One region of the Paenibacillus sp. NPDC057934 genome, then DNA from elsewhere that is predicted to be linked to it. Evidence: riboswitches for the same ligand, from Rfam matches in the RefSeq annotation. Region 1 holds a riboswitch; each other region holds the start of a gene.

Region 1 (7,947 bases):
TTGAATGTTTGGACTTTCGGTCGTTGTTAATTTCCTTCATTGGGAAGGTTAAGGTACAGAACTAAGCAAGAGCTTTAAAAATGGCGGCAAAAAAGGAGATTCCCGGAGCATTGCTCTGGAAATCTCCTTTTTAATTGATAGGTGGTACCCCATCGCAAGGTTGGATGATGGCACTTAGCCCTCTAACAGCAGCGCTTCCGGATCTTCCAGCAGTTCCTTGACTTTAACCAGGAAGCTTACGGCTTCGGAACCGTCGACGATCCGGTGGTCATAAGAAAGTGCGATATACATCATCGGCCGGTTGACGGTAGTTTCTTCGTCCAGAGCAATCGGGCGCAGTTGGATCTTGTGCATACCGAGGATACCGACCTGCGGTGTATTGAGGATCGGCGTCGACAGCAGTGAGCCGAACACTCCGCCGTTAGTAATTGTGAATGTGCCGCCTTGCAGCTCTGTGAGGCTCAGCGTGTTAGCCCGTGCTTTAGCGGCCAGCGCACCAATTTCCCGCTCGATCTGCGGGAAGCTCAGCCGGTCCGCATCGCGGACGACCGGTACGACCAGGCCTTCCTTGGCAGCTACGGCAATGCCGATATCATAGTATTTCTTCAGCAACAGATCCTCGCCGTCGATCTCAGCGTTGAGCATCGGATAGGCCTTCAAGGCGCCGATGACGGCCTTGGTGAAGAAGGACATGAAGCCGAGTCCGACATCGTGCTTCTCTTTGAAGTTATCCTTGCGCCGCTTGCGGATATCCAGAATCGCCGTCATATCCACTTCGTTGAAGGTGGTCAGCATCGCCGCTGTCTGCTGCGCTTCCACCAGGCGGCTGGCAATCGTCAGCCGTCTGCGCGACATGCGCTTGCGCTCCGTCGCTTTGCCGTCCTCCGGGTGCGACGCTTTGCCCAGCGCCGCAAGCGGCTTTGCCGCCTCCGGCTTGCCTTGCGGCGCCGGAGCGGCTGGCGCAGCAGCACTCGCTGCGCCATGGTCCTTCACATCGGCCTGACCAATCCGGCCGATCGGGTCACGGGCGCTAACCTCGCCGAGGGCGATGCCGCGCTCCCGTGCCAGCTTGCGCGCCCCCGGCGTAGCCAGGGCCGCGGAGCTGTCGCCCGCGCCCACAGCTACGGGCGCGGCACTTGCAGCGGGTGCGGGAGCTTCCGCTGCCGCTTCCGGTGCGGCCACGGGCTTGCTGCCCTCGGCCGCTTTCGGCGTGCCGGCTGCTGCCGCGCCGATGATGCCGATAGCTTCGCCAACGGCTACGTTCTCGCCGGCTTGCCGCAGGATGGAGGAGATGACACCATCCTCCTCTGCACTAATCTCAAGATTGACTTTGTCTGTCTCCAGTTCTGCCAGGACATCACCCTGACCAACGGTATCGCCCTCTTTAACCAGCCACTTGTAGATCGTTCCTTCGGAAATGGATTCGCCTAGATCGGGTACTTTAATTTCAGACACAGGCCGCTACCTCCCCAAACTTTATAGTTTACGCTATAGTGACACCATCCTCTTAGGAGGACGGTACAGCCGTTTGTACTTGCGAATTCAATTTTAGGGCTTCCGTAACAATTCTACGTTGCTCGTAGGTGTGAACATCTGCGTAGCCGCTTGCCGGGCTGGAACGCTCCGGACGGCCAATATACTTGATCTTGGTATTCTCGGGAGCGATGGCACGCAGACGCGGCTCAGTGAAGCTCCAGGAACCCATATTCTTCGGTTCTTCCTGCACCCAGACGATTTCTTCCAGAGAGCGGAAGGTACTCAGGTGAGCGGCCAGTTCCTGCTCTGGGAACGGGTAGAGCTGCTCCAGCCGCAGGATGTGCAGCCAGGACCATTCCTTGCCCTTCGCAGTCGCAGCTTCCAGTTCGGCTTGCAGGTCAATGGCGACCTTGCCGCTGCAAACCACGAGACGTTTCACTTCAGATGGGTTCTGGCCGAGCAATGGCTCAGGCAGTACGGTGTGGAACTGACCTGAAGCCAGTTCGGTTCCGGCAGAAGTGCTGCGCGGGTTGCGGATCAGGCTCTTCGGCGCCATGATGACGAGCGGCCGGGCTTCCGCCTTGCCGCACAGAGAAGCCTGGCGGCGTAGCAGGTGGAAATACTGGGATGCTGAAGTCAGATTCGCCACGGTCCAGTTCTCTTCCGCAGACAGTTGCAGGTAGCGTTCCAGTCTGCCGCTGGAATGCTCCGGTCCCTGGCCTTCGTAGCCGTGCGGCAGTAGCATGACAAGATTGCTGCGCTGCGTCCATTTCGCCCGGCCAGCCGAGATGAACTGGTCGATGATAACCTGACCAGCATTGGCGAAGTCGCCGTATTGGGCTTCCCAGATCACAAACGTCTCAGGCGCAAATACATTGTACCCGTACTCGAAGCCAAGCACTGAGGCTTCCGACAATGGACTGTTGTACACACCGAAGGAAGCTTTAGCATCGCTTATTTGATGTAGCGGAGAGAACAGTTCTCCGGTCTCGCTGTCATGCAGGACAAGGTGACGATGCGCGAAAGTACCTCGCTGTGCATCCTGGCCGCTCAAACGGATCGGTGTCCCGTCTCTGATAATGGTAGCGAAGGCCAGGCTTTCTGCCAGTGCCCAATCCACTTTCTCGCCGTCATTCAGTGCGTCTTTGCGGCGCTGCAGAATGCGTTGCAGCTTCGGATAGACGGTGAAGCCATCAGGAACACTAAGTAGCTCACGGTTGATTTGTTGGAGCGCACCCAGGGAGACAGCAGTCGATTTGCTAGGGCTGTCCTCCGTTTTCACGGGTACGGAAGTCTTACTGTCCGCGCTCTTATGTTTGCCTTCTTTCATATTATCATAAGCCTGCTGCAAGATGCTCTCTGCATCGGCATTCATTTGCTTCACATCTTCATCTGTGACGACTTTCTCCTGACGGAGGCGTTCGGCATAGATTCTGTGAACTGTCGGGTGATTGCGGACCTTGCCGTAGACGATCGGCTGGGTTGTTTCCGGATCATCCATCTCATTATGACCGTGGCGGCGGTAGCCGATCAGATCAATGACGAAATCCTTTTTGTACTTATTGCGATAAGCGCTGGCCAGACGAACAGCCGCTACACAGGCTTCCGGATCATCAGCATTGACATGTACGATAGGGATTTCATAGCCTTTGGCCAAGTCACTGGCATAATGCGTCGACCGGGAGTCCTCGCTTTCGGTGGTGAAGCCGATGCGGTTGTTGACGATAATATGAATCGTTCCGCCATTCGTATACCCGTCCAGCTTGCCGATATTCAGCGTCTCGGCCACAATGCCTTCACCCGGGAAGGCAGCATCTCCGTGCATCAGCACGGCTATCGCCTTGTTCGTGTCGAGCTTCGGCAGGCCTGGTAGGATTCGCTCCTCCTGAGCTGCACGAGCGAATCCTTCTACGACAGGATTAACAAACTCCAAGTGGCTCGGATTGTTCGCCAGCGTCAGCCTAGTGCGGACGGTTTCGCCCTCGCGTACAGCGCGATCAGCACCTAGATGGTACTTCACGTCTCCGGTCCAGCCGTAGTTAATGCCCATGGACCCTTCCGAAGGGAATAGCTCCTTGTTCGGCGAATGATGGAACTCGGAGAAAATGATGTCATAAGGCTTGCCGAGGATATGAGCCAGTACATTCAAACGTCCGCGGTGGGCCATACCCATCAGGATATGCTCTGCACCTTCATGCGCGGCCGCGCGTACGATTTCGTCCAGCATCGGTACAAGGGCATCGTTGCCCTCTAGGCTGAAACGCTTTTGGCCCACGAAAGTCTTGTGCAGGAAGGTCTCGAACTGTTCCACTTGAATCAACCGGCTCAGCAATTCCTTGCGTTCAGCGGTATTTAGTGGAGCAGGTGAGTTAACGGACTCTGCCTGGCTGTTCAACCAGCGAAGTTCCTGTTCATCATGCACATGACCAAATTCGTAGGCGATAGTTTGTGTATAGGCTTGGCGCATCCGGTGAACAGCGTCCCAAGCGGTTTGAATATTATCCGGTACATTCTCCCAAATCAGCGAAGCAGGGAGGGCCATGAGGTCCTCACGCGTAAGTTCATACGTTTCGTGATTCAGCCATTTTATCATAGGGTTGTGATCCCGCTCCAGCGGGTCAATATTGGCGGCCAAATGGCCATATATACGAATGTTAGCGATTAGCTTGGAGGCTTTAACAGCCTTGCGAAGCCAAACGGCATCTCCCGAGACGATAGGCTGCGGAGCTGGTTCGGCATCCGGCGCCAGGGGAGGCGGGCCATAAACAGTAAAAAGTTCACGGTAATTATTTTCAATTGAGGAGGGGTCTTTCACAAACTGCTCATACTTCTCTTGAATGTAGCCCAGATTGGGACCGTAATATTTGCTCCAAACAGATTCATTGTAGGGCTCTTTGGCTGCCATGAATACATCCTCCTAACGGATGAACTCCAAACGCGGGGCGCTGGTATGGGCCTTGTTCGGAGCTGTGATGGTTGCGTTTTCATTTCCTTTCTATTGTGCTACTTTCGGTGGCCTTAATCAATTCATACTTTCGTCCAATCCAATCGCAAAACGGTATGGTTCAGCCCGGTCATTGATGCCATAGCGCCATAAATAGATTAGTCTAAGAGGTCGGAACTAGTAAAATGATGCTATAGACCTTGAATTGACAGGAAAAGCTGTTTAGAGGATTTGAATTTTGGTTAATAACTTTATATAGTTCGTATGGATTAGTATATTTATTCATGAATTTAAAATTTTACATTTCGTACAGATAGTTTCAGATTGGACAGGTATTAGTCCAAACGAGCTAAACTTTTTACATTTGTCTCCTTAGAAATTTCCAGAAAACGACACACTTTTCCGATTATTTCTTGTATAATGTTATTGCAGTAAGGTTTTTAATAATAATTTCTAGCCAGATCCTTTCATGTAAAGGGTCCAGTAAAGGGTAAACCTGTTGAAAGACAGGGGCACAAAGTCTCGGGTCTAAGGTAGAAATACTAAGACGGCCGGACTGCCTGGGGACGAGAAATCTTAGGAGGAGATTTTTTGGATAAGTCCAACCAGGGGAGCAACGGAGAACTACAGACAGTCGATCTGGATTTAGAATGGGTATATTTGCTGCTGAGTGCCAAGAAGGCGGGCATCAAGGCGGAGGAGATTCGCCGTTTCTTTAATGAAAAGGCTTTAAAGGCAATTTAGCAGCTTGAATCATAACAGGATACATATAGAGAAGGGCACAGCATATGCTGTGCCCTTCTCTATATGATGGGTCTCCAAGGCATTGAAGCGCTCAGGGCCGGAATCATTAATCCTTTTGTTCAAGACGCCATTTTTGATAATCCAGAAATTCCTTGAACTCCCGCTTGCTGATGCCGGAGCTCATTGCCTCTTGCACGAGCCGGAACCATTCCGAATCCAGAGGCGTATCTTCCGTGTCGGAGAGATCTCCATATAGCAACACGTGAATAGAGACTTGGAGCGCGTCGGCAATTTTCTCAATGAATTGGATAGAGGGGTTGGACTGAATATTTCTTTCAACATTACTCAGGTACGACTTGGCCACATCCGCCTTGTCCGCAAGCTCGGATAAGGATAAGCCCTTCTCGACCCGGAGTTCATGGATACGTCCTCCCATATTATCAGGCACGATGACAACGCCCCTCCGTACTTTTTGTATAAGTATAACAAATTTCCTTGAAACGGACAAAGACACATTGCTGTTCAGAGGAGAAAGAGGGAGGGGACTGGATCAAAAACCGGCATGCCCCAGCCCGATTAAGGGTCTAAGAGATGCCGGTATTTTTTATAAGAACAGGTTTATTTAAATTCGCCAGCGCCTTGCTTGGCGTTGAAGGTCAAAGTCACGTCCAGTTTGTCGCCTTGGAAGATGTTTTGATCCTGATTGTTCTCAACAAACTCAAAGGCTAACTTGAGCGTCTTGGATTGGGCTGCGGAGATGCCACCTGGGAAGGCGTTAGCTACCAGATCGTAGCCCGGATTGCTCTGCAAATCCTTGAGTGTTGCTTCGCCAACGACATGGCCAGTAATCGGACCACTAGTATAGCTGCTGTCAAGGAGTTTTACTTTAAAGTGTGCACCGAGATCCTCTGAGCCATTGTTGGTGTTAGCATCCGTAACATTATACGCTGTAGCCAGCTTCAATTCCTTAATGTCAAGTGTGCCGTTGTTCTGTAGAGTGAAGCTGCGGACAGCGATGTCACCTGGTTTCAGATTGCTCAGGTTCACATTTTGGGTAGGATTAGTATTCAGATCGAGCGTGCCAGCAGCGAAAGTTGCTGTGCTTTCCGCTGTATCGCTGAAGTAAGCGAAGGTGCCGCCCCCGATTAAAGACAATCCCAAAGCTGCTGAGGCTACACCAAGACCCAATGTTTTTTTGATACCCATGATTAAATTCCTCCTCTTATATGGTTAATAAAATGGTAGACAAAATGGATACTGAATTTAGATCAGACGGCTTATTTGTATTCGCCAGCGCCTTGTTTGGCCTCGAAGGTCCAATTCAATTTCAGGCTATCCCCCTGGTAGTAGTTCTGTGGCTGGAAGTTGTCGACAAAGGCAAACTGAACGGACAGCTTATCTAGAGTTCCTGCCTTGATCCCTGATTTTTCCCCGAAAACTGAACCAAGGATGCCTGCTTTTACAAGGTCTGGTGACAGACTTTCCAGCTCAGACAATTTTTTAACAAGGACCGGAGAAGATATCTTGTCTTTATTAACCAAGAAGGTGACCACAATGTCATCTTTCAAATTATGAGTTCCATTGTCATTGTTCACATCTATAACCTGAGCTGCCGTCTTCAGCAGCACTTGGGAAATATCAAGTGAGCCACTATTCTTCAGCTGGAAGTCTCTGGTGATGATATCACCCGGTTTGAGATTGGTAAGGTCCACGATCACAGAGGGATCAGAATCCAGGCTCAATGTTCCGTTTTGAAAAGAAGCGGAGCTTTGCGCGGTATCGCTGAAATATGCGAAGGTTCCTCCGCCGACCAAAGTCAATCCAAGCGCTGCTGAGACAACGCCCAGCCTCAGTGTTTTTTTAATATTCATTAATTTCATCCCTCTCTCAATCTTTTTTTGTTTTTGACTTTGCGTCATGTATATTGTTGCTCCACGTTTCGTAAACGGGAGATTACAATCCTATTAATGTAAGGTATCCGGTAGTGGCTCAGCAGCGGCAGGCGAACTGTTCTTCTTCTCTAGAGCGGTGATGGCTTTCCAGGTGCTGTACAGCGCGTACATCAGGAGCAGAAGTCCTGGCACGATCATTAGCAGCACGCTACCTGCCTTGGAGACTGCGAAGTTCATGGCATAACCAACATATGGAACGGTAAAGCCGGTATACTCTCCGATCACGTTGGTCGAACTGACCGGTGACATGTCGGCGGCGTTATTGTTATCGCCTTTGGTTGTGTAGCTGGCCTCGCCGATTGCGCTATTCATGCTGGCATCCACGATACGGTGGGTAATCAGAATGTTCTCTGGATTCATGAAGGTAATGACATCGCCTTTCTGGAAGCGGGTCATATCACCACCGGGTTTGAGCGCAATAATGGAGCCAGTATGGATCCCCGGTTCCATAGAGCCGGATAGGACCGTCTTGATTTGGTAGCCGAAGAAGGCAGGTTCGCCGCCGGAGGCTTTGGAGACTACAACTGCTACGACTACCACCAGGAACACGATAAGCATCAGGGTGGTTATCGTGTTGCCAATGATTTTTTTGATAAGCATTTCTTAATCGCCGCCTTTAATGGAATCTGGTTCTGGAGAAGCAGAGGGTGCTGGAGTTACCGCAGGGATCGGACTTGTCACAGGCAGAGTTGTTGCCGAAGGTAACGGCTCAGCAGACGGCTGTCCGCTTGGCGTTTCCCCCGGTGTGGTGACAGGGACAGGCTCTCCGTCCAGGGAGTCTACAGGCTTGGCAGGCTCAGGAGTCACTGCCTGCGCTGGAGAAGCTGATGC
Region 2 (7,947 bases), on a different contig from region 1:
GCTTGCACTGGTAGAAGCGATTGACAGCGGGATTGTTGCTGGAGCCGCCTTTGACGTATTCGAGAAGGAACCGCCTGAAGCTGACCACCCGTTCCTCTCCCATCCGAAAATTATCGTAACGCCGCATCTGGGTGCTTCAACCGTTGAAGCGCAAGAGAACGTTGCGATTGACGTTTCGGAGCAAGTACTCAATATCCTGCGTAACGAACCGTTCATTAACGCTGTAAACATTCCGCCAGTGGCACCAAGTGTGATGAACAAGCTGCAACCTTACTTTAACCTTGGTGAGAAACTCGGGAGTTTTGCGACCCAAATCACCGACGCAGCCATTCGCGAAATTCACGTTGAATATGCCGGAGACCTCTCTGATGTGGACACACAACCACTGACCCGCTACATCGTGAAGGGTGTGCTTTCCCGTCATTTTGCTGGGGATGTTAATATTGTCAACTCCATGCATCTGGCCAAGACCCGCGATGTGAATGTGGTTGTGACTAAAGCTTCCAAAACAAAAGGCTTCACGAACCTTATCACCGTGACTTTAAAAGCTGAGCACGATGAGGAGCGCCTAGTAGCAGGTACCCTGCTTCAAGGTTATGGCGAGCGGATCGTACGAGTGAATAAATTCCCGGTTGATATTGCGCCGGAAGGTCACCAAATTGTCATCTCGCACAATGACAAACCGGGAATCATCGGTCTAGTAGGAACGCTGCTGGGCGAGAACAATGTCAATATCGCATCCATGCAGGTTGGACGCAAAATCGTTGGCGGTGCAGCAATCATGCTGCTCACTGTTGATAAAGCCGTTCCACAAGACGTGCTGGTGAAGCTGGCTGGACTCCCAGAAATCAATACCGCTGAGGAAATTGTTCTGCTGTAGGTTAATGCTACTGCCTGAAATGCTATTCTCATAAATATAACAAGAAGCCATCTCCGCTCTTTAGTGGGGGTGGCTTCTTGCATTTTATTGAAGAACATGGAACCACACTTTGCTTAAATTCCATTTAATATATGACATCAACTGACATATTAATATGATAAACTTGAACTATTACACTCAAGGAGGACAAGTGGTATGAGAGCTGACCGGCTCGTTTCTATTTTACTGCTGCTGCAGAATCGTGGCAAAATGACCTCACGTGATCTAGCGCAAACGCTCGAGGTGTCCGAGCGGACGATATTCCGGGACATGGAAGCACTCAGCTCAGCAGGCATTCCCGTACTGGCAGAGCGGGGACGAGAAGGCGGCTGGTTGCTCACCGAGGGCTACAGAACCTCCCTGACAGGTATGAAGCCCAAAGAGATCGCCTCCCTCCTTCTGTCTGCTGACTCTACGATTCTTAGCGATCTTGGCATCGAAGAGGACTTTTCATCTGCCGCTCGCAAGCTGAAGGCTGTAGCAGCCCCGCCTTACAGCAATTCCACTCTTGACTCGGTTCAACGGATTCATGTGGACGGCGCAAGCTGGCATCCCTCAGATGAGGCCTATCCTTTCCTGACGCTGCTACAGGATGCCCTTTGGCACGATCGTGTTGTCAAAATTACATACATGCGCAATAACGAATCCAGTGAACGGCTAATTTATCCACTCGGACTCGTGACCAAACGCGGAGTTTGGTATGTTGTTGCAGAAAGTATGGGTGAGCTACGGACCTACCGGGTCTCTAGACTGCAGCATGCGGAGCACACAGATGATTTTTTCAGACGTCCAGAAAATTTTGATCTTGGTCAGTATTGGCAGCAATCCACTCAGGCCTTCAAATCTGCCTTGCCAAGTTATCCAGCTACCGTGCTGATACGGGAAGAAACGATGAAAGAATTCGCGAGAGAGAGATATCTTACTATAAAAAATACTATCCCGTCCTCCCACCCCGGTTGGCTGGAGATTGAGGTCGATTTTAACGCCCTGGAATGGGCCTGCCGGGTACTTTTGTCTTATGGGTCCAGTGTCCTGGCCCTCTCACCGCAAGTGCTACAGGAACAAGTACGACAAGCCCTAGTAGATACAACCGTCCTATATGAGTCTATCGGGAAGGATTTATCCAAAAGTTGTCCTGAATAGCATTTATGTCAGTTCTTACAATAGACCTATACCCCTTTAATCGCCTATAATATTACAATACACAACATTAAAGGGGGACATATTTCCTATGGACTGGATGTACAAGCTGCCTTTGAAACAAAGAATTGTCGCCGGATGCTACCTGGTTGCCGCATTATTCTCTATCCCTGTTTTGGTTACTTTTATTATTCTCGGCAAAATTGTTGTGGGTATCATTCTGGTGGTCCTGCTTGCAACCCTGACTTACCCTCTTTCTCGCTTTGTCGAGAGAACGCTTACATCGTCGTTCGATGACATCTCCAATGTGACCCATACGATCTCCAAAGGAGACTTTACGCATAGAGCCGATGAGAATGGCTCCATGGGTGATATCAGCCGCTCCTTTAATATGATGATCGATAAATTGAAGACCATTTTGACCGATGCTTCACAGATTACCCGTCAGGTTATGGACGCAAGCCGCGGCATCGAAGACAAGAATCAGAACCTGAAGATCGTCATGTCTCAGGTGGCAACCTCTTCTAACGAACTGGCTCAGGGTGCCAATGAGATTTCCAGTGATATTGCTGGCATGATTGATTCTATTAAAGATATTGAGACCAAGGTCGCCGACTACGCACATTCAACCAAAGAAATGAACAAGAAATCTATACATACGTTGGAATTGGTAGAGCAAGGTCGCCAGTCAGTGGATACCCAAGCGGAAGGCATGCGCAAGAATATTGAAGCTACACAAAAAGTAGCCGATACCATTGATGCCCTCTCCCATAACGCTCGCGGTATCACCATGATTACGAAGACAATCACCGAAATTGCGGAACAGACCAACCTTTTATCCCTGAACGCTTCCATCGAAGCTGCCCGTGCCGGAGAGCATGGTCGCGGGTTCGCCGTGGTTGCCCAGGAAGTACGCAAACTGGCAGAGGAATCCACCGCCTCGACCAAAGAGGTCTTCGGCCTGGTACGAAGCATTGAGAGCGATATTAAGGAAGCCATTGCGAACATTACCATCAATGAGGAAGTCGTTCAGGTACAGAATGAAATGATCATTCAAACTGCACAGGTTTTCGGGCAAATTGTCCAAAGCGTACAGTACATTACCGAGCAAATCGCCGCCTTCTCTTCGGAAAGCGACCTGATGCTGGACAGCGCCCTGAAGATCTCCACAGCGATTGAGAACATCTCAGCAATTACTCAGCAAACAGCAGCCAGCACCGAAGAGGTCTCTGCATCGATGAGTGAACAGATCAATGCCCTGCAATCCGTTGCGGATGAGAGTGAAAAAATGACATCAGCTGTCTTCCAGCTGCAAAAAACGATTCATATTTTTAAATTTTAGAATTTGTCATAAAAATTTTATTTTTATTCATTGCAGCACAAAACTGCCGTATAAGCTCTGTCTTATACGGCAGTTTTTCAATTTATGAAACGTTTGTATTATATCACTTTCAAGCCTTTCTGAAAGTTTATAACCACAATTTTTGTTTATCCACTCCCCTCTCAAATACCCTACTTTCAACCTAATCCCCTCCTGTGCAGTTCAAAAGAATTTGAGCACTATGATTCATTGCCTTTCATGAAAAACATCATCTTAAATCTTGATTCAACTAATTTCTTCAATTAATATCTAATCTTGTCCATCCAATAGTTTTCATCTAATTTGCATTTTCACACCAATCCCTCAAATGAAATCTTGCTCTTTCTCCTGATTAAATGCTTGCTTCAGACCTATTTGTAACCGTATTCCATTTTACAATGCACCCTTGGATACATTTTAAATTAAAACTAAATTCCTACTTTCTTTCATATTTTTCGTCAAATTCCGAGTTCGTTTGTGTAAAATATATTGACAAAGACGAGCTAGGAATATAATGTAAAGGAAAATTATTCTTATAATTAGTTATAAAATTTATATGGGCAAAATTCCTGAAAAGGAATGACGCAAAGCCATGGATCTACAGCCTCATTTTTTCGGGGCCATGACTGCCAGGTTGCAGTAAAAACCAGGAAGATCGACTTAATTTTGCGGTCTGAGTGGCGGTTTTTTGCTACCAACCTGTGCTCCATTATTCGAGCACAGGTTTTGTTGTTTCTTTGTACCCGTTAGTATCGTTCTAATCATTTGGCACTACCAGAACGATAATATAATTATCTTTTACTTAACCCAATTCATTTACTTGAGAGGTGTTTTTTTTGAAGACAGTCGCAGATTATATGGCGGAGGCACTACGTAACCTCGGAGTAACCCATTCATTTGGTATTATTGGTAAATCCATTTGTCCCTTAGTTCTGAAGATGGTGGATTACGGTATTGAGTTTATTCCTGGAAGACATGAATCCAGTTCCGGCTTTGAAGCCGCAGGCTATGCACTCAAGACTGGCGGACTAGGCGTTGCTTTCGGAACATCCGGTCCCGGAGGCACGAACCTGCTTACTGCAGCGGCCCATGCCAAGGCGAATAACCTTCCGGTACTATTTATTACAGGGCATCAATCCATAAAAGAACTAGGTATTCCGCAATGTCAGGATTCTTCCTCATATCTGGCTGATCTAGCTGATATGTTCAAACCGGCTACCCTGTTCAGCAAACTTGTAGAACGTGGCGATAACTTGAGCACCATTTTCAATCATGCTATCTCTATTGCTCTGGGCGGTACCCGTGGTCCCGTTCATCTTTGCTTGCCGTTCGACGTTCAGACTGAACTGCTGGAAGAATTCCCGGTAGTTTATCCAGAGCGTGAATCGCTCGTCAGCATCTCCAATTTTGACCGTGTAATCAACGCTATCAACAATGCTGAGAATCCGCTAATTATTGCCGGTAAAGGTGTTAACCGTTCCGGGGCTCATAAAGAGCTGATCGAACTGGCTGAAACATTCAACATCCCTGTCGTGACCTCTCCTGGTGGCAAAGGTGCTATTCCTTGGGATCACCCGCTCTATCACGGTCCTGTCGGTGTCGGCGGATGTACGCATGGCGATGACATGCTAAATCATAGTGATTTGTATATCGTGCTGGGCTCCCGCCTGAGCGATATGACCATCTGTAATCTCAAACGCGAGAATCATCCAGAAACATTAATTCAGTTTGATAGCGACCCTACGTTTGTAGGCAAAATTCTAACCTCCAAAACTATACCGGTCTCCGGGGATCTGCGTGATAATCTTGTGTATTATCTTGAACACCTGGATAGAGATTCTGTGACCAAACATAATACTCCAAGTTTTAACTATCGGGAAGAACTGCCTGAGCTTCCAGGCCTCTCCCTCGCTTCAGTTATGAGCGTGATGAGTGATTTTATTCCATACAACAACACGGTGTTCGTGGATGATGGAAGCCATGGCTTTAATGCCGTTAAATGGTATAACGTTAAAAAACCGGGCAGTTTTGTGTTCGATGCCTATTTTGCCTGCATGGGTAACGCAATTGGCATGGCTATCGGCGCCAAGGTTGCATCACCGGATGAAACGATCTTCTGTGTGACTGGCGATGGGTGCTTTATGATGCTGGGCGCTGAGATTAATACAGCAGCATGTAAGGATATCCCGGTTATTTTTATCGTTGTCAACAACATGCAGCTGGATATGGCACTAAAGGGTATGGAGAAGACTACGGGCCGAATTGACGGAACCCTATTCGAAGTCCCAATGGACGCGGTGAAGTTCGGCGAATCGCTTGGAGCAACCGGATATCGCTGTGAAACTTTGGATCAATTCTCCGCTGCGATCGCAGATGCAGTAGCCTTGAACAAGGTAGCCGTAATCGAACTGTTGACAGACCGTGACGAAGTACCACCTACAGCACACCGTGTAGTGAATCTTTAATCAGGGGGCCAATTTATGAGCGACAATTTGGACAAAAATATCAATAGTGGTCTGAACCACTTTGCTAACTTATCAGGAGAGTATGGAGCCAAAGCCTTGGCTCCTATTAAAGACCATTTTCCAGATCTGGCTGAATACATTATGGGCGCCGCCTACGGTGACATTTTCCAGCGCAACACGATCGGTGATGACTGGAAAGAAGTTGCCGTGATCTCCGCATTGATTGCGATGGGACAATACGAACAACTAGGCGTCCATTATGTAATGGCGCTAAGTGTAGGTGTCACTGAAGAGCAGCTTAAGGGTGTTCTGCTTCATTTGGTGCCTGCTCTAGGAGCTCCGCGTGTAATCAGCGCCTTTAACGTGTTGCTCGAAGTTCTAGAAGAAGTGAAGTAATATCTGTAAAATTCAAAAATTTACATTTTTCGACTTTCTCATTGTAATTCTATCAATCATATGCTATTAATATAGTTAAATTATCCCAAAAATAAGTATAGTATCGATTGCCGAAAATACGGAATCGAAGTTTTTGGATAACACTAATTTATAGGAGCGATGAAACGAATGGGTAAATTTATTTTGAAGACAGATTCGGTTAAGAAAGTTATCAATATCGATTTGGATGGCACGTTCTCTGAAGAGGATGGTATCAAGTCCATTCAGGCTTACCAGCAAACGATTAACCCGATCACTCCAGCAGACTATGAGCTGCACTTTGATTGCAGAAAGCTTAACGTTACCGCTCCTAATGTTGTACCTCTGCTGGAGGGATGCTTCATCATGATCCAGAAGGATGGCTTTGTCAAAGTGAAGCTGACTCTTGAGAACAACCCAATTCTTAAAATGCAATTAGCGCGTCTGGGCCGTAAAGCGGGTCTGGATAACCTAGAAATTATCTCTACAGTTACTGCATAAGACACACAACTTCATATTCAGCCTGTATCTTACCTGCTCATGCAACGATCCATCAGCTCATCACTAATAAGGGGGCAATTCAATGGCCGGCATACGCATCAGAGACATCGCTATCTATCATCCGAGTAACAAAATCGGTAATGATTTCTACATCAAGCATTTTGACGATAGAGGAATAGAGATTCGTGGACTTCTGGCGGCATTGGGTCGTGAAACCCGCTACAGTATTGATAATGAGGACGAGAATGCACTGACTATGGGATTTGAGGCAGCCAGCAATGTGCTGGAACAAGCGGGACTTACAGGCGAAGATATCGATCTTATCGCCTTCTCCAGCCAAACGCCGGAATATATTATCCCGACCAACTCGGTGATCATGCACCGTTTGATTAATGGCGCTTCCCGCACTATTTGCATCGACAGCAATGCAAACTGCATAGGTATGACAGCAGCCTTCGAACAGGTCAGTAGACAGATGATGGCGAATCCCCGTATTCGCCGTGCACTGGTGATTGGGTCCGATCATATCCTCCCACACACCGACCGCAATAACCCGGTATATTATGCCGGATTCGGCGATGCTGCCGCAGCGATCATCCTAGAGCGTGATGAGAATGCTGTTGGATTAATCGATTCTATCTACCAAACGGATACCTGCGTGCTGTACAATTCCGTCTTCCCTGCTGAAGGCTTAGCCAAATTGGGAACGAAGGGCGTCGCTCCTGGTGAATTTAATGTAGAATTCACCCCCTTTGATGATTCCATCTGTGTAGAAGCAGCTGTCGAATCGATCAAAACATTGTTTGCTGATTCAGACATCGCTCCGGAATCCATTAAAGCAGCCTGCTTCTCGCAGTTGTCTCTTCCCAATATACTCAGTGTTGCGGAAAAAGTCGGTATTGATAGCAGCGTAGCCGTGTATGTTGGGGATGAATTTGGTTATACTTCGACCAGCAGTCCATTTGTTGCTCTACATAAGGCTGTATCTACCGGACAAATCGAACGCGGTGATAAAGTATTATTCTGGACTGTCGGTGGAGGCATGCAGAATATTGCAGTTGTGATAGAATACTAAGCCTACTAAATATAAGTTTACAAAAGAAGCATTCCAACAGCAGTATACTGCTGAGGAATGCTTCTTTTTCTAT
Region 3 (7,947 bases), on a different contig from region 1:
GTAGAAATGATCCAGAGCCAATTGGGAGGCCATGTGCCGATTATCGTTGAGCCGGAGCGCCGCGATACCTTCCCGGCTATTGCGCTGACGGCGGCTTATTTATATACCGTGGCGGGTGTATCGCCTGCTGAGACGGTGGCTATCTTGCCAGTGGACCCTTATGTTGAGGCTTCTTTCTTCGAAACCGTAGCCCAGCTTGAACATACGATAGAGGAGAGTGGCGCAAATCTGGCGCTGATGGGTGTGGTGCCTGAGCATGCTTCGGAGAAATACGGGTATATCATCCCGACCTCCGATGAGCCTGCGGCGAGCGGTTTTATGCAGGTAAGCCATTTTCAGGAGAAGCCGGATCGCATTCAGGCCGAGGAGCTAATCAGCCGCAATGCGCTGTGGAACTGTGGCGTGTTTGCTTTCCGTCTCGGGTATCTGCTGGATATTCTGCAACGCAAAGGATTGCCTCTCAACTATGAGGAATTGCAGAAGCAGTATAAGCTGCTGTCCTCCATCAGTTTTGACTATGAAGTAGTAGAGAAGGAAGAGCGGATTGTTGTGCAGCCGTATGACGGCTTCTGGAAGGACCTTGGCACGTGGAATACATTGACGGAAGAGATGAGCAGTAATCATGTTGGTAAAGGTGTTGTCACAGCTGATTCCGAAGGCACCTGCCTCGTGAATGAACTGGATATTCCTATAACGGTCATTGGGGCGAAAGATCTAATTATCGCTGCCAGTCCTGATGGTATTCTCGTAACCCATAAGGCGGAAAGCCCACGAATCAAAGAGGTGCTGAAGTCGTTTGATCAGCGCCCGATGTACGAGGAACGTCGCTGGGGCCATTATCGTGTCATTGATTATGTGAAATATGAAGAAGGCAATGAGGTGCTGACGAAACGGATTTGCATCTCACAAGGGAAGAATATCAGCTACCAGTTGCACCGCAAACGCAGTGAGATCTGGACTATTATTAGTGGGGAAGCCAGCATTGTTCTGAATGAGAAAATGCACAACGTGAAGGCGGGCGATGTGGTCCGTATTCCGGAGGGCACCAAGCATGCCATCCTGGCTTTGACGGATGTGGAGTTTATTGAAGTGCAGACAGGCTCTGAACTGGTGGAGGAAGATAATATCCGTATCACTCTGAATTGGGAAGATATTGAGCTGCATCAGTTTATCTCCTAGGACCGGATTACGGTGTTAGGGATTTTAATAGAACAAACTATCTATTTAACCAAATGCGAAATTTACAAAACAGGTATAAAGACTCAAAAATGATATTTTTTTCATAAATGCACTAAAAAATAATTAAATAGCGTCGATATTTACGGTAAGAGGAAAAAATCCTCTAATTCGACAAAGGCAAACCTATCGAAAGATAGGGACGCAAAGCCACAGGGCCTTTCGCAAGAATGGCAGCCTGGCTACCGAAAGGGAGATGTATGTTGAAAGCTTACCGTAAGTATCGTTTGTTGCGAGCCCTCCTGTCCCTTGTTCTGTTTCTGACAGCCCTTCCCCTTGGAATGGGAATCGTCCCGTCTGCGGCAGGAGCTGCAAGCTCCGGTACTCCGGTTAATCCCGCTGCCTCGCCTGAAGCTGTAAAGTTGCTTAATTATATGTACTCTTTATCCGGTAAAGGAATTATCGCAGGGCAGCATGACTACCTGGAGAGTCCCGATGAGTTCAATTTCAAGCTGCAAGACACCAGCGGTAAGTATGCCGCACTGCACGGTTACGAAATGGGGGCCATCAGTGGCCAGAATGAGAGCCAGGTTGCCTGGTATCGCCAGAATGTAGTGAACAGCGCCATCAACTGGAGCAAGAGCGGTGGAGTAGTCGCCATGACCTTCCATGCCAACCTGCCTGGGACTAGCTATGATTGGTCCAATGTCCACAGAAGTCTCAGCCAAGCGGAATTCAACAAGTACGTTACACCAGGGACGGTACAGTACAACAACCTGATTGCCGAACTGGATAGAGTGGCTGTACCTTTGAAAAGCTTGCGTGATGCAGGGGTGCCCGTATTATGGCGCCCGTATCACGAAATGAACGGAGATTGGTTCTGGTGGGGGAAGAAAAATAATTTCGCCGCACTTTGGAATATTATGTATGACCGTTTTGTTAACGTTCATAAATTGAATAATCTGCTCTGGGTATGGAGTCCGAATGCCCCGAATGCGTGGGCTGATCCGTATGCCCTGACCTATCCGGGTGCGGATAAAGTAGACATTCTCGCGGCAGATATATATGAGAACGATTATAAACAAAGCCATTACGATAGTCTGCTGGCGCTGGCGGCCGGGAAGCCGATCGGTATCGGAGAGAACGGGGAAATGCCAGACGTAGCCAAGCTGAGAGAGACCCAAAGCAAATGGACCTTTATGATGACCTGGGGAAAAATGCTATATGATAATAACCACACCGATGATATTAAAGGTTTTATGAACAATAGTTACACAGTAACGAGAGACAAGATTGCGGCTGGAGCGGTACCGGCACCTACGCCTACCCCACCGGCTCCTCCAGTACCAGTTGCAACACCATCAATCACCCCGAAGCCTCCTGCTCCATCTAACCCTACAGGGAATGCTGGAACGGGGGGGACGCATAAGACGGCTAACGGGTTAACGGGAGAATACTTCAATAATATGCAGCTTTCCGGTGCGGCCGTTCTTACCCGGGATGATGCAGTAATTGATAATAATTGGCGGCAGGGATCACCGGATATAGCCCTGCTCGGCGTTGATAATTTCTCTATCCGTTGGACGGGGAAAATCAAACCGCTGTATAGCGAGGATTACCAGATCTACACCGAATCCGATGATGGCATTCGGGTATGGATCAACGGGCAGGCGGTCATTGACAGCTGGAATAATCAGAGCGGAGCTGAGCACCAGGGGAACATCGCCCTGAACGCCGGGCAGTTGTACGATATTAAAGTGGAGTATTACGAGAATCTGGGTGATGCCCGGGTGCGCCTGATGTGGGGGAGCCCCAGTCAGGTGAAGGAGACGGTTCCGGAAAGCGCATTGTTTAAGGGTGCATTAGGAACTGGGAATTCCGTTATCTAGGTATTACGCGTCTAAAGGATAACAGCAATGAGGATTCTTTTCAGCCGATCGGTAGCCCTGCTCTTTGGCAGGGCTACTGCACTATAGGCCTCCGGGTGAAGAGAGTGATTGACCTAGATGAAGGTCAGTTTAGTTACGACCGGACTGATATCACGGCTACCAAAAGGAAGATGACACATGAAGCCATCCCGTAATTTTCGGCTGCTTACGACCTTGCTTCCGGTTCTTCTGCTTCTGTCTCTCTTGCCCTCCTGGGGCGATGTTCCCGATTCGGGCGTCTCGCCCGAGGATAAAGCGGCGATAGCCCCGGTCAATCCTTCGGCTTCGCCGGAGGCCCGCCGATTGCTGCAATATTTGACGGGCCTTAGCGGTCAGGGCATCATCTCCGGGCAACATGACTATCTTGAAAGCCCCGATGAATTCAATAATAAACTGAAGTCAGCCAGTGGAAAATATGCTCTGCTTCATGGCTATGAACTAGGGGCCTTGAACCATCAGTCTGCCGAGAAGATTGCTATGCAGCGCCAGTCTGTAGTGAATAGCGCCATCAAGTGGTATGAAGGGGGCGGCATTGTCGCCATGACTTTTCATCAGAACCTGCCGGGAACTCCTCCAGTATGGTCTAATGTTTCCATGAAGTTGAGCCAAGAGCAATTCAATGCCTACGTTACCCCTGGTACTCCACAATACAATAGCTTGATTGCAGAACTAGACGATATTTCCGGATATCTGGGTGAGTTGAGGGACGCAGGGGTGCCGGTCCTTTGGCGTCCTTATCACGAGATGAATGGAGACTGGTTCTGGTGGGGGGACAAAAGCAATTTTGCCACGCTCTGGAATCTGGTTTACGACCGCTTTACCCATATACACAAGCTGAATAATCTGTTGTGGGTATGGAATCCGAACGCGCCGGGACCAACCGCGGGACCTTACCGCGAGTATTATCCAGGCCCCGGGACCGTCGATGTGCTGGCGGCCGATATCTATAATAATGACTATCAGCAAGCCTACTACGATGACCTGCTGAAGCTGGCTGGGAGCAAGCCAATCGGTATAGGCGAAAGCGGCGAGCTGCCGGACCCGAAGATTCTGTCCAAGACTCAAAGTCGCTGGGTATATATGATGACTTGGGGCAAGATGCTGACCGGGAACAACAGTACCGGGCAGATTCAAAGCTTTATGGGCAGTCCGTATACGGTATCAAGGGATGATTATATTCGTACAGTAGGCGTAGCCTCGTTGTCTGAGAAGCTCACTGCAACAAATGGTCTGAACGGAGCATACTTTAATAATGCAGAGCTGATGGGAAAGCCGGTGCTTATCCGCCAAGACAGCGTGATTGATTTTAATTGGCATGGAGGCTCTCCGGCGGCAGGTATTGGCGCGGATACCTTTTCTGTGCGTTGGAAAGGGAAAATCAAACCGCCATCCAGTGGAGACTACACCTTCTTGGTGTCCGCAGATGATGGAGTCAGACTCTGGGTTGGCGGCAAGCTGATCATAGACAGCTGGGAGAACCGAAGCGGAATGGATCGGACCGGGAGCATGAAGCTGCGCAAAGATATTTTATATGATATTAAGGTGGAGTATTATGAAAATCGTGGAGATGCCAGCATCTCTCTGAAGTGGGCAGGACCGCACCTGAAAGAAGCCGTTGTACCGCAGAATGCATTGTTCTTACCATAATGGAAGCAGAGCTTTCAGGGCACATCACCTAAAGAAAGCGAGGACAAGGGAATGAGCGTAACTAGATCAACCCGCAAACCTTTACTTGCCACACTAAAATTTATTGCCTTGACGGTCTTATTTCTATTGTCTGTCTCTGTGTTTGGAAAGGATGGCACGCGCAGCGGTGAGGTGGAGGTCGATATGTCGAAGCTTACCGCCGCCAATGATACTGGTCCTGTAATTCCTCACGGCACCTTAATTTGGAGGCTGGGTCAGCATGACGGTTCGGCGCGTGAATTCGCTGTCAGTGGTTCATCCGGTGCCAAAGCGGAGTTTCAGGTAGCTTCTTCCGGAGTGAGGGCGACGTCGCTGAAGAGCATTCCCTCCGGTCTGGATGGGACGACAGAGCCCGAACTGAGCATCGACTATCAACTGGACAAGATCCCGGTGAACGGGGTCTTGTTTCGCGTTAGTATCCTGGATGCCTACAAAGCCGTTCCACAGATGAGTGTCTTTTCCAATCGACAGTTGTCGGGCATTATTCAGATTGCCGGTGTAGCGGGAGCAGAAGACCAATACAATTTCCGCAAAACCTACGAGCTCTACATCCCGAAGGAACAGTTACAGGTCGGGAGCAATGAACTGAAGCTTCAGGTGACCCGCGGTCTATATTCTTCTAGTGCAGAGGATAAGTTCAACTGGTGGACTTGGGATGATCTTAGTCTGGAGTCACTGAATGAACCAATTAAGGAACCGATTCACGGAAGCTATACGCTTACCGGAACGATGGTGAACAACAAGCAGTTTTATTTTGACGATGGTGCAGTTGCGCATCTGCCTTATGTTATGAAGTGGCTGGGAGTGGCCTACAGCGGAAACATCATGCGTGCCAGCTGCGCCAGCGACGTGGGCCGGTCCTGCTCTAACATGAAGGACTATTATAAGGTGCTAAAGGATTACAACATGCAGGCAGTTGCGCTCTATTTATACACCGGCGACATCAAGCTGAAGGACGATGGTTCTCTATCTGATGAGGCGGCCAAGAAATTGACGGATTATTTCCGCCAGTATAGCCCGTATTTCCAATACTACGAAGTCGATAACGAGCCCGGGCTGTTCAATCGTTCTAAGGCTGTTAACTTGGCTGTCGCCCAATGGCTGAATACTGAAGGGAAAGAGATTGCGCCGTACCTGAAGACGGTAGCCCCAGGCTGGGCGTATTGGCCGGAATACCAGCAGAACTCCTGCGGTAACCAGAAGGGGGGAGTACGTGAGTGCGGAGACCCGGATGGGTGGGAACGAGATCCTGGGCAGCGGCTGGAGCTAGAACAAGTAACGGATCTGACGAATGGACATTCTTATGGCGATTCATATATTTTCAGCAACGGCGGGAGCTTCACGGAAAATTTGAAAACCTTTGGCGGAGCTGCGGACGGTCTGGCCAAAAAAATGCTGACTACCGAATTTGGAACCTCAGACAGTCATGTGGATGCCTACCAATATGGCGCGACCGAACGAACGGCTGCCGTATTCGACCGGATAATGCGGGCGCATATCGGTTATGCGGATATGTTCATCCAGCACGCTGCATTTTTCAAGGATTTCAGCCTGTTCAAATACGGATTTAATCTAGAAGAGCATGACCCTGCCAAGACAGAGATTTATTATACGAAAAATAATGAGGACTCCCGGGTCAGCATTATGCGTCGTCTGAGTCTGGCCTATGCTACACACGGGGCTCCGCTGACCTATGAGGTTACGAATAAAGCAGCTCTGGATGATAAACTTGTCTACGTCCGTGCCGTAGATACCTCCACGCTGGACCCGCTTGCCGGTAGTGGCGCGACCTCGAACAAGGTGCTGGTGAACCTCGTGAATTTCGAGAACACGGTGCAGACGGTGTCCGTGAATGTGACCATGCCGAAGGCGGTAGTCTATGAGGGAGAGCGGTTCGGCAACGGGAATACCTATGAAGAAGCACGGAGTTATGTAACGGGGAAAAAAGCATCTCCGGTACTGTCCTTCAAGGAGACGCTGGCGCCAGGGGAGGGTGTGCAATATATTTTGCAGCCTTCAGCTGAGGTGAAAACGTCAGCGCCACAGAATCTGAAGGCCGTTGCCCTCAAGGGCCCAGCCGTTCAGCTAAACTGGCTGGAAGCGCCGGGTGCAAGTTATGAAGTGCTGCGAGGCGAAGGTACCGGCAGTGCGCTGCAGGTCATCGCTTCTGGTGTTCAGAGCACGCAGTATACGGATGTTAAATTGCGGGAGGGCACTCTCTATACCTACAGGGTGCGTGTTACTGGCTCCACGGTAATGTCGGAGCCCGTACAGATCACGGCTACCGGACTGGTGCCGCTGGACCGTAGCGGATGGCAAGCCTCCTCCAACGCAAGCGGCGGGACATCTAATCCGCGAAGCGCTTTTGACGGTGATCGCCGAACCCGCTGGGATACGGGCAAACACCAAGCCTCTGGAGAGTATTATCAGGTGGATCTGGGCGAGGTCCACAGCATTGAGAGACTGGATCTTGATAATACTTTGTCCCCCTATGATTATCCTAGAGGTTATGAAGTCTATGTCTCGGAAGATGGCGGGGACTGGAGCAGGATTGCTTCGGGCAAAGGCAGAACAGAAGCAACGACCATTACTTTTGCTCCGAAAAGGGCGCGCTATGTGAAGATTTTGCAGACAGGCAGTGGAGGAAATTACTGGTCGATTCATGAGCTGCAAATTTACTCAAGAGATTAGAGCAACTTGAAATTATTCTATATAGTACGAACTTAAAAGTCTAACATTCAGGCTAGGGAACACTCTTGCTATACAAGGGTGTAACTTGAGGCATCACGTTCGAGAATAAGAGGGGCTTTGATAACAGGAAAAAATACCTTTAATTATTTTCTTTCGCCTTATTTGTGAAAAATAAAGGGAATTTCTCCCGTTAAAAAGCCTCTTTTCTCCGTCATTGGGTGGATTAGAAGTGATTTAACGGGAGTTTTTCCAGTTATCTTTAGAAAAGAAGAAGATTTAATCAAATTAACAGGAATCATTCCCGTTATTCCCATGCCCTGTGGAGTAAAGTTGGGCTTTCCGGTGGAATTGTCATCTGAAGGAGTGTAATCCTTGTAAATCAAGGGCTCATTTTATGCCTTAGGACAAAAGAGCGTGTTATCTAGATGTCGATGTCTATTTTCGAAATGACGTTGTGTTTTTAGAT
Region 4 (7,947 bases), on a different contig from region 1:
AGTTGAAGCGGTGACGGGGGAGCCGGAGCTGACGCGTCCTTGAATAAATTGAAAACAGCAAGTCCCGAAATGCGGGACTTGCTGTTTTTTAGCTTTATAACGTTTAAGGCAAACGGTAGTAGGCGAATGGTTCACCGTAACGAAAAGCGTTACTGGCTTCCTCTAGCTTTCGGAGCGCCTCCTCATCAAGGACCAGTGTGGTGCTTTTGAGATTCTCCTGCAGTTGATCCACACGGGTAGCGCCTACGATAACGCTGGAGACGGCTGGTTGGTTCATCAGCCAGGCGAGAGACAAGGCGGTAGGCGTCGTGTCCAGTGCTGTCGCCAGCTGGTTTACCGTCTCGCCAAGCTTGATCCGGTCCTCGCTGAGGAAGCGGGAGAAGCTTGGATCGGTATGGACCCGTGAGCCTTGCGGGACATCGCTGACCGTTTTATATTTACCGGTCAGGATTCCCCCGGCAAGCGGGAAGTATGGAATAATGCCAATGCCTTGATCGAGGCAGAGTGGCAAGAGCTCATTTTCCGGTGTCCGGTCAGCCAGCGAATAGCTGCACTGAATGGAGACGTATCTGGTGAAGTGGCGTGCTTCGCTGATGCCAAGTGCCTTCATAAGCTCCCAGGCCGCATAGTTGGAGGCGCCGATATAGCGAACTTTGCCTGAGGAGACCATATCGTCCAGCGTACGCAGGGTCTCTTCCAGCGGAGTACGGGGATCAAAGGTATGAATCTGATACAGATCAACATAATCGGTTTTCAGGCGGCGCAAGCTGCCTTCCAGCTCTTGCATCAGATGATGACGGGAAGAGCCGCTTCCATTCGGGCCTTCGCTGCGAATTAGCCCTGCCTTGGTGGCCAGTACGGCATGGTGACGTCTGTCTTTCAAGGCCAGGCCAATAATCCGCTCCGACTCTGTACCAGCGTAGATGTTGGCCGTATCAATGAAGTTGATACCTCCATCCAGCGCTGCATGGATAATGCCGATGGAAGTATCCTCGTCTGCCCGTTTGCCGAAGGCATTCGTACCCAATCCGAGTGCAGATACCTGCAGTCCACTGTTTCCAAGCCGATGATAGTTCATAGCCATCACTCCGTTTCTTTATTGGTGAATAACTGTAATGCCGTCTCAATGAAGAGCTTAACCGCAATCGATGAACCCTCCAGCGATTGGACAGCGATATGGATATCGCGGTAGGCATCGGGGGACAGCTCTCGCACGACCACGCCCGGAGGCAGTGACATCAGCGCCAGATCGGACATAATGCCAACGGCCAGCCCCTCCTGTATCATGTTCAACGCGGTGGAGAAATTGTTCACCACATACTTGGGGTTCAGTGTGCTGCCACTGCGGCGGAACAGGTCCTCTATGGGTGGCTCATAGCCAGCTCTGCAGATCAACAGCGGTTCTTGCTGGAGATCATTTACCGAGATGATCTTGTGTTTGCCAAGCGGGTTGTCCTCCTGCACCACACCGTATAATTGCTCACGGAAAAGGGGGAAGGTCTCAAATTCACCAATAGGAGGCAGGATTAATCCTACATCAATAAAGCGGGAATCCAGCCAATCCTTAACCTCAGTGACAGAGCCTTCGTACATTTCAATCTCGACACCGGGATATTGTGAGGCGATTGAACGGATAATCTTTGGGAAAAAATAAGCGGCAGCCACAGGAAAAGCTCCAATGCGGATACGGCCTTTCTCCAGGCCCTTCTCCAGAGCGATCTCCTGATTGACCTTGTCAAAGCCGGCTAGAATTTCACGAAAGAGGACAAGGACGCGCTTTCCCACATCGGTAAGCGCCAAACCGCTGCGCCGGTCACGGAGCAGGAGTTTCACATCCAGCTCGTCTTCCAGTGTTGAAATGGCTCGGCTGACAGCAGGCTGGGTCATGTTTAGCTCCAGTCCGGCTTTGGTGAAGCTGCCGCTTTCGGCGATTTTGACAAATAAGGTGATTTGAGTGTTGTTCATATCTTTTTTGATATGCCCCTTATGATTAATATTTATTTCTATTATGAGTGTGATTATTGTATCATTTGACATGAAGCCGATTCAAGGAGATGAAATCAACAACTATGCAGAAGAAAAATATACTGCTGCTTTTATTTCTTGTTATTGTTTGGGGCGTTAACTGGCCCTTGTCTAAGATTGCACTGGCATACGCCCCACCCTTGCTATTCGCAGGGATTCGCACGTTGATTGGCGGCGTGCTGCTCATTCTGCTCGCTCTGCCGAGATGGAAGAGTCTGCGCTTTAAGCAGCTATGGCGGATTTATCTTGTCTCTGCGATTCTCAGCATTGTCTTCTACTATGGCTTTCAGACCATTGGGCTGCAATATGTGCCAGCCGGTCTGTTCTCGTCGATCGTCTTCTTACAGCCAGTTCTGCTAGGGATTTTCTCTTGGATATGGCTCGGGGAGAGCATGTATGGACTCAAAATCGCCGGACTGCTACTAGGGTTTATTGGTGTAGCTTCACTAAGTGTCGGTGGATTTACAGGCAGCATTTCCCTTTGGGGCATCTTCCTCGCCCTTGCCAGCGCGTTAAGCTGGGCATTTGGTACAATCTATATGAAGCTGCGATCTGACCGTGTAGATACGCTATGGTTGACCGCCATGCAGATTACGATTGGTGGACTGATCCTGACGTTCTCGGGGTCTGTGACCGAACGGTGGGGAGATATTGTGTGGAATGGTGCTTTTATCGCTGATACCTTGTTTATTTCAATTTTTGTGATCGCGATGGGCTGGGTCGTATACTTCAAACTGATTAATGAAGGGGAGGCAGGCAAGGTGGGTTCGTTTACCTTCCTGATTCCGTTAATTTCGATTGGCAGCAGTGTCTTCTTCCTTAAAGAACAAATCACGCTTAACCTGGTCATCGGACTGCTGCTGATTGTGTGCAGCATTGTTCTGGTGAATGTGAAATTCAAGCGTTCTACCAAACTTTCAGCTAACTGACCAAGGCTGAATGCCCTACATCGAATAGTAAAAGGAGGTCCCTGCTGACATTGTCGCGAGGGACCTCCTTTTATTTTATTGTCGGCGCTGTAGCGTCTGTGGTGTGATCACAGCGTTCTCCAGTGGTTCGGTAACCTCTTCCGAGTAGCCGCCAACACTGATTGTACCACCGCTCATTTTGTGCAGAACAAGCCTCTTTCCGGCCTTTAAGGTGGACTTGACTTCACTTGTCCCTCCAACCGTCTGTGCTGTGATGGCACCCTTGGCTTCCAGATTGGAGTCTTCACAGACCGCATTTCTGCTTGTGTAGGCGATATCTCCAGCGGACAACAGCTCACTTTTCCGAGTGCCTTCTCCGTAAAGGGTGATGTTGCCGCCAGAATGAATGCTGCTGCTATCGCTGTAGGGAAGATCAATCCGGACTTTAGTCTCCTGCATAACAACAATGCCTCTGTACATATCCTTTAGCAACTTCAGGAAGGATTCCACAAGCGCATCATTCAACAACCCGATAAACTGATCTGGCTGCAAAAAGACCTCCAGCAAGCGTTTCAACTGTTTCGTATCCTGAGGGTAGGTATGCTTGATGTCAGAGAGAACGTTTAGGAGCTCGGGGATCAGAATCGCGAATCGTTTATATTTGGTATCGAGCAGAAGCTGAATGACCTGGCCGTAATTGACAGGCTGCTGGCGGTTGGCTAGCTTTTGGGACAATACCTTGGCTGCCTTCCGTAGCAGAATGCCTTCCTCCATGATCTGTTTGGAGAGATGATAGAGTCGGTTGTTGAATACTCCATGATATCCCGAATACAGCTTGCTCTCCGCCACATCGCCCCGAATCCAAATACTTCCGGTTGCCGCGATGGTCGCATTCTTCACACTTCCGTAAATATAGACATTTCCAATCGCCTCAATAATCATCCGCTCTTCCACATCGCCGTGAACAGCAACGTCCCCCGCGAATACGATATGCCCAGTCTCAGAATTGACATTCCCCAGAACCCTGTGCGCTGCAGCAATATCAAAGATGGAGCCCTTCACTCCTGTCAGGCGGGGTCTGCCGGTACGAAGCGCCATGACCTTCACTCCGGACACAAGCTGTGTATGTTCCTTGGCGGTAAGCCGGATATCTTCAGGTGGTGTAGCAGGAAGCAGATGTCCATACACATCATATCCAGGCACTCCTTCGATGGATGGATGCTTTATCGCTATGATGTCACCTTCCTGAACTTCGGGAATGTCCGGATATTTCTGCCCTTCCTGTCCGCTCACGTTTCTATGGAAGATTTCTGCTGTTAGGGCTTCCTCGGAGAACGGAATTTCGATTCGTGCACCGATCGAAGGTTTGGGCGCCGTGCCTTCCGCAACACGAACAGGCCGTCCGGTGGGGCGGTTCAATTCCTCGTAGATCGCGGGAATATTGAGATTCTGTGAGATGGATTTTTTATCAAAATCGGCAAGGACCTGTTCGATGCGCAGTGTAGATAGCAGGGCTTTCTTGTCCTGCTCCGCACTGACCGCGATGTTATTCGTGGCTGCACAGTTCTTCAGGCGCCAAGCGTACTGTTCTACTCGTCGCACGGTAAGGAAGGCAGATAGCTTGTCTTCGGAGACTATGATCTCGTACGGAGCTGGCTCTTCAATCTCCCATTCCAGGCGGTCGGATGACAATACTTCTGTAGGGGTAGTAATGATCTGCCGGTTCTTCCTAAGGACTAGGGGAGGAACGGGAGAGACGACAGCGGGTTTGCCGCCAGATAAGGGTGAGGTGATGAAAAATTGATTATTTTGAATAATGATGATGCCATCCTTATTGTTGGCGTCGTCTAGTGGTAGAGATTCTGTAACACTATTCAAGATTTGTTCGGAGGGATCTATTGGCAAAGGCCGGGCAAGTTCTTTTACTTCATTTGGATTAGGGCGGTGCGGCATTCGGTTACCTCGCTTCTTTGTATAATCAAAGGCATCTGTACATAGAGAGCACCGTTATTTCGGTGCGATCATCCACTAGGGATATCCGCCATGTAGGCGTCTAATTGGCAGCCTGGCAACCATAAATGCACTTGTGCATTCTTAGGCCCATTGCTTTGCGTCCTACCCTTTCGAATAGTTTGCCTTTAAAAATGGATCAATGATGTATACTCAGCATCAGGCACTTTAATCGACTAAAATCGACAAAAAAAGAAGGCGCCGGTACGTCGTATATATAAAATGTCGGCATTAAATCCTTTTAATTTTAGTGCTAAAGTAACGAATTGACAATAGGGAATAAATAAATTCACCCAGACCATTCACATGTAAAAGAGAGGCGTCTAAGGCGGATGGCCCGGGACGTCTCTCACAGGATCACATAATCCGTAGAAAGTACCTATATATTCCACATTTCCTTAATTATAACGTGTAAGATGGTTTTAGTAAAATGAAAGGACTCTCCACGTTATAACTTGTGGGAGAGTCCTTTTTTCATGTAACGAATACCTTGGGCGATGTCTCGCTTAGCTTCGTGCGGTACCGCCGAACAGGTGGCATATTCCGCCCGTTCCACCTCATCCAGCACCCGGTTCAGGTGCGAGAAGACTGCACCAAGATCGCGCATAGCGGTCAGAGGGCAATGACTCTGAAGCTTGGAGAAGCAAGAGAGTTGCAATTCCCGTGCATGGCGTAGGGCGTCTGGGAGGGAACGGGGGCACTCGGTATCGGACAGGGTCTTCGTTCCGTACAGTGCGATGCAATCGGCAGTGGCTTCCAGCGAACCAGTCATCCCTTCTGCAGCTGCATAATGCGGTGGCAGCAGGGCGATCTCATCGGCAATTTCCTTCACATAGGCATGAACGGTTTTAAGATGAGAAGTAGCAGTGCTAAGCCTGTTCAATTCATTTCGGCATTGGTAATGCGATAGCGTGTAGTGAATCTCTTTCTGCTTTTTGCCGCTTCGCTTCAGCAGTTCACCGGCTTGTTTCGATACTGTATTGCCCTTTACCGAACTTTTTTCGCCAGCGGCAAGACCTCTCAGTGCTTCTGCTAGCAGTTGGCTTCCTTCAAGTGCCAAGGCTTTTACCTTGACGAACCCCTTCGGCGGAACGATAATCATATTGATAAGAATGGCAATCAGCACTCCGATGAAGGTCTCGGTTATTCTAGAGAGTACATAATCGTTTTGATAGAAGGAAAGGGCCATAACAGAGGTGACGCCTACTTGGGTCACGGCCTGAATATTCACGCGGCAGGCGGTGGCGATGCCAATGCCGATGAGCAGCATAAGCAGGATGGAGAGCCCGCTTATGTTAAAGAACTTGCCGACAATCAGAGCGACGATCCCGCCAAGAATGATGCCGAGGAGGCGGTAGATTCCTTTTTCTACAGAGCCCTTAACCGTACCTTGGGTAATCAGAATGGCAGCTAGCGGAGCAAAGTACAGATAGTGACTACTATAAAGACTGTGCACCACTACCCAGGAGAGCGAAGCGGCCAGCGTAATTCGTATCATATATAGGGAAAAACCAAATTTCTCAAGGCGGTCAAATAACCCCTCGTTCATGTGCTTCATCTTCTTTCGCAAAAATAAGAAAACATCAATTTATCTTTCATCCGTTTTCATTATATCACCTCATTTTTGATGAAAATCCTCATAAGTTTTACGAACTTGTTAAGTTTCTGGGGGACGTTAACAATCTAAGTTATCGCATAAGATGAAGCTATCTATTATGCTATACCTATATGAGGTGTCGAACGAGGGGAGGAATTGTCGCTTATCCGCACTGGGCATGCCGATATCGATTGTTCCCCGCAGAAAGCGGGTAAAATAGGATTGTATTACTAAAGGCAGGGAGGTTGTTAGCTATAGCTACCCAGGAAGGTACTATTATTTCTTTTGACAAGGTAACGAAGCAATACGACGATGAAGAGGCCGTCCTCAAAGAGGTCAGTTTTGAGATTGAGCGGGGCAAATTCTATACATTACTGGGCCCGTCCGGTTGCGGTAAAACGACGATTCTCCGGCTGATTGCCGGATTCGCTGAGCCGACAGGCGGCTCGATTATTTTGAACGGAAAAGTGATTAACCGCATTCCCGCCAACGAGCGGCAGGTCAATACAGTATTTCAGGACTACGCTTTGTTTCCACACCTGAACGTATTTGAGAATGTGGCTTTCGGACTCCGCATCAAGAAGCTTAAAAAGGATGTCATCACGCAAAAGGTGCAGGAGGCGCTGCGCTTCGTGAACCTAGCAGGCTACGACCAGCGGGCTATTACAGAAATGTCCGGTGGTCAGCGGCAGCGTGTAGCCATCGCCCGGGCCATCGTCAACGAGCCGCAGGTCTTGCTGCTGGACGAGCCTTTGTCGGCGCTGGATTTGAAGCTGCGGACAGAGATGCAGTATATTTTGCGGGAGATGCAGCAGCGGTTGGGGATTACTTTTATCTTCGTCACGCACGATCAGGAAGAAGCACTGGCGATGTCTGACTGGATCTTTGTCATGAACAAGGGCAAAATCGAGCAGAGCGGCACACCTCACGATATTTATGATGAGCCGATCAACCGTTTCGTAGCGGACTTTATTGGCGAATCGAACATTGTACCGGGTGTTATGATCGAAGACAATCTGGTGGAATTCAACGGCCGCCGCTTCGAATGCTTCGATGCTGGTCTAAGGCCTAATGAAGCGGTGGAGATTGTGATTCGTCCCGAGGATTTGGAAATCTCGGCTGTGGAGCAAGGCAAGCTGCGTGTACGCGTCGATTCCCAGCTGTTCCGGGGTGTGCATTATGAGATCAGTTGTTATGACGAGTCCGGGCATGAATGGCTGGTCCATTCCACACGTCAAGCTACTGTGGGCAGTGAAATTGGCCTGTACTTCGATCCTGAAGCGATTCATGTTATGCGGTTCGGGGAAACGGAGGAAGAGTTCGACAGACGTCTGGAAGCTTACGGCGAGGTGGAGAGTCATGAACAATAAGGGCCGGTCGTTTTATCTCATCCCTTATTATTTGTGG

What was found. A riboswitch is a leader RNA that binds a small molecule or an ion and turns the genes downstream of it on or off. The one in region 1 is predicted to bind cyclic di-GMP.
Region 2: it holds a riboswitch for cyclic di-GMP, as region 1 does, so the genes downstream of both, ACFVRY_RS04615 (thiamine pyrophosphate-binding protein) here and ACFVRY_RS11135 (anti-repressor SinI family protein) in region 1, are expected to answer to the same signal.
Region 3: it holds a riboswitch for cyclic di-GMP, as region 1 does, so the genes downstream of both, ACFVRY_RS24030 (glycosyl hydrolase) here and ACFVRY_RS11135 (anti-repressor SinI family protein) in region 1, are expected to answer to the same signal.
Region 4: it holds a riboswitch for cyclic di-GMP, as region 1 does, so the genes downstream of both, ACFVRY_RS23020 (FapA family protein) here and ACFVRY_RS11135 (anti-repressor SinI family protein) in region 1, are expected to answer to the same signal.

Annotation. Positions count from the first base shown of each region.
Region 1 is NZ_JBHVPB010000004.1:280,003-287,949, forward strand. Features, by position in the region: gene odhB (2-oxoglutarate dehydrogenase complex dihydrolipoyllysine-residue succinyltransferase) at 175-1,455, opposite strand; gene ACFVRY_RS11130 (2-oxoglutarate dehydrogenase E1 component) at 1,508-4,381, opposite strand; cyclic di-GMP riboswitch class I at 4,900-4,984, shown strand; gene ACFVRY_RS11135 (anti-repressor SinI family protein) at 5,012-5,164, shown strand; gene ACFVRY_RS11140 (helix-turn-helix domain-containing protein) at 5,271-5,600, opposite strand; gene ACFVRY_RS11145 (TasA family protein) at 5,783-6,370, opposite strand; gene ACFVRY_RS11150 (TasA family protein) at 6,442-7,035, opposite strand; gene sipW (signal peptidase I SipW) at 7,129-7,716, opposite strand; gene ACFVRY_RS11160 (hypothetical protein) at 7,720-7,947, opposite strand, start outside.
Region 2 is NZ_JBHVPB010000002.1:22,251-30,197, reverse strand. Features, by position in the region: gene serA (phosphoglycerate dehydrogenase) at 1-880, shown strand, start outside; gene ACFVRY_RS04625 (helix-turn-helix transcriptional regulator) at 1,076-2,062, shown strand; gene ACFVRY_RS04620 (methyl-accepting chemotaxis protein) at 2,151-3,401, shown strand; cyclic di-GMP riboswitch class I at 3,969-4,061, shown strand; gene ACFVRY_RS04615 (thiamine pyrophosphate-binding protein) at 4,247-5,884, shown strand; gene ACFVRY_RS04610 (carboxymuconolactone decarboxylase family protein) at 5,900-6,280, shown strand; gene ACFVRY_RS04605 (hypothetical protein) at 6,449-6,799, shown strand; gene ACFVRY_RS04600 (3-oxoacyl-[acyl-carrier-protein] synthase III C-terminal domain-containing protein) at 6,882-7,874, shown strand.
Region 3 is NZ_JBHVPB010000011.1:135,581-143,527, reverse strand. Features, by position in the region: gene ACFVRY_RS24035 (sugar phosphate nucleotidyltransferase) at 1-1,179, shown strand, start outside; cyclic di-GMP riboswitch class I at 1,346-1,426, shown strand; gene ACFVRY_RS24030 (glycosyl hydrolase) at 1,437-3,065, shown strand; gene ACFVRY_RS24025 (glycosyl hydrolase) at 3,243-4,751, shown strand; gene ACFVRY_RS24020 (discoidin domain-containing protein) at 4,935-7,481, shown strand; gene ACFVRY_RS24015 (hypothetical protein) at 7,640-7,864, opposite strand.
Region 4 is NZ_JBHVPB010000010.1:222,078-230,024, forward strand. Features, by position in the region: gene ACFVRY_RS23000 (MFS transporter) at 1-43, shown strand, start outside; gene ACFVRY_RS23005 (aldo/keto reductase) at 104-1,078, opposite strand; gene ACFVRY_RS23010 (LysR family transcriptional regulator) at 1,084-1,965, opposite strand; gene ACFVRY_RS23015 (DMT family transporter) at 2,070-2,954, shown strand; gene ACFVRY_RS23020 (FapA family protein) at 3,030-4,886, opposite strand; cyclic di-GMP riboswitch class I at 4,990-5,080, opposite strand; gene ACFVRY_RS23025 (FUSC family protein) at 5,392-6,492, opposite strand; gene ACFVRY_RS23030 (ABC transporter ATP-binding protein) at 6,786-7,910, shown strand; gene ACFVRY_RS23035 (ABC transporter permease) at 7,900-7,947, shown strand, end outside.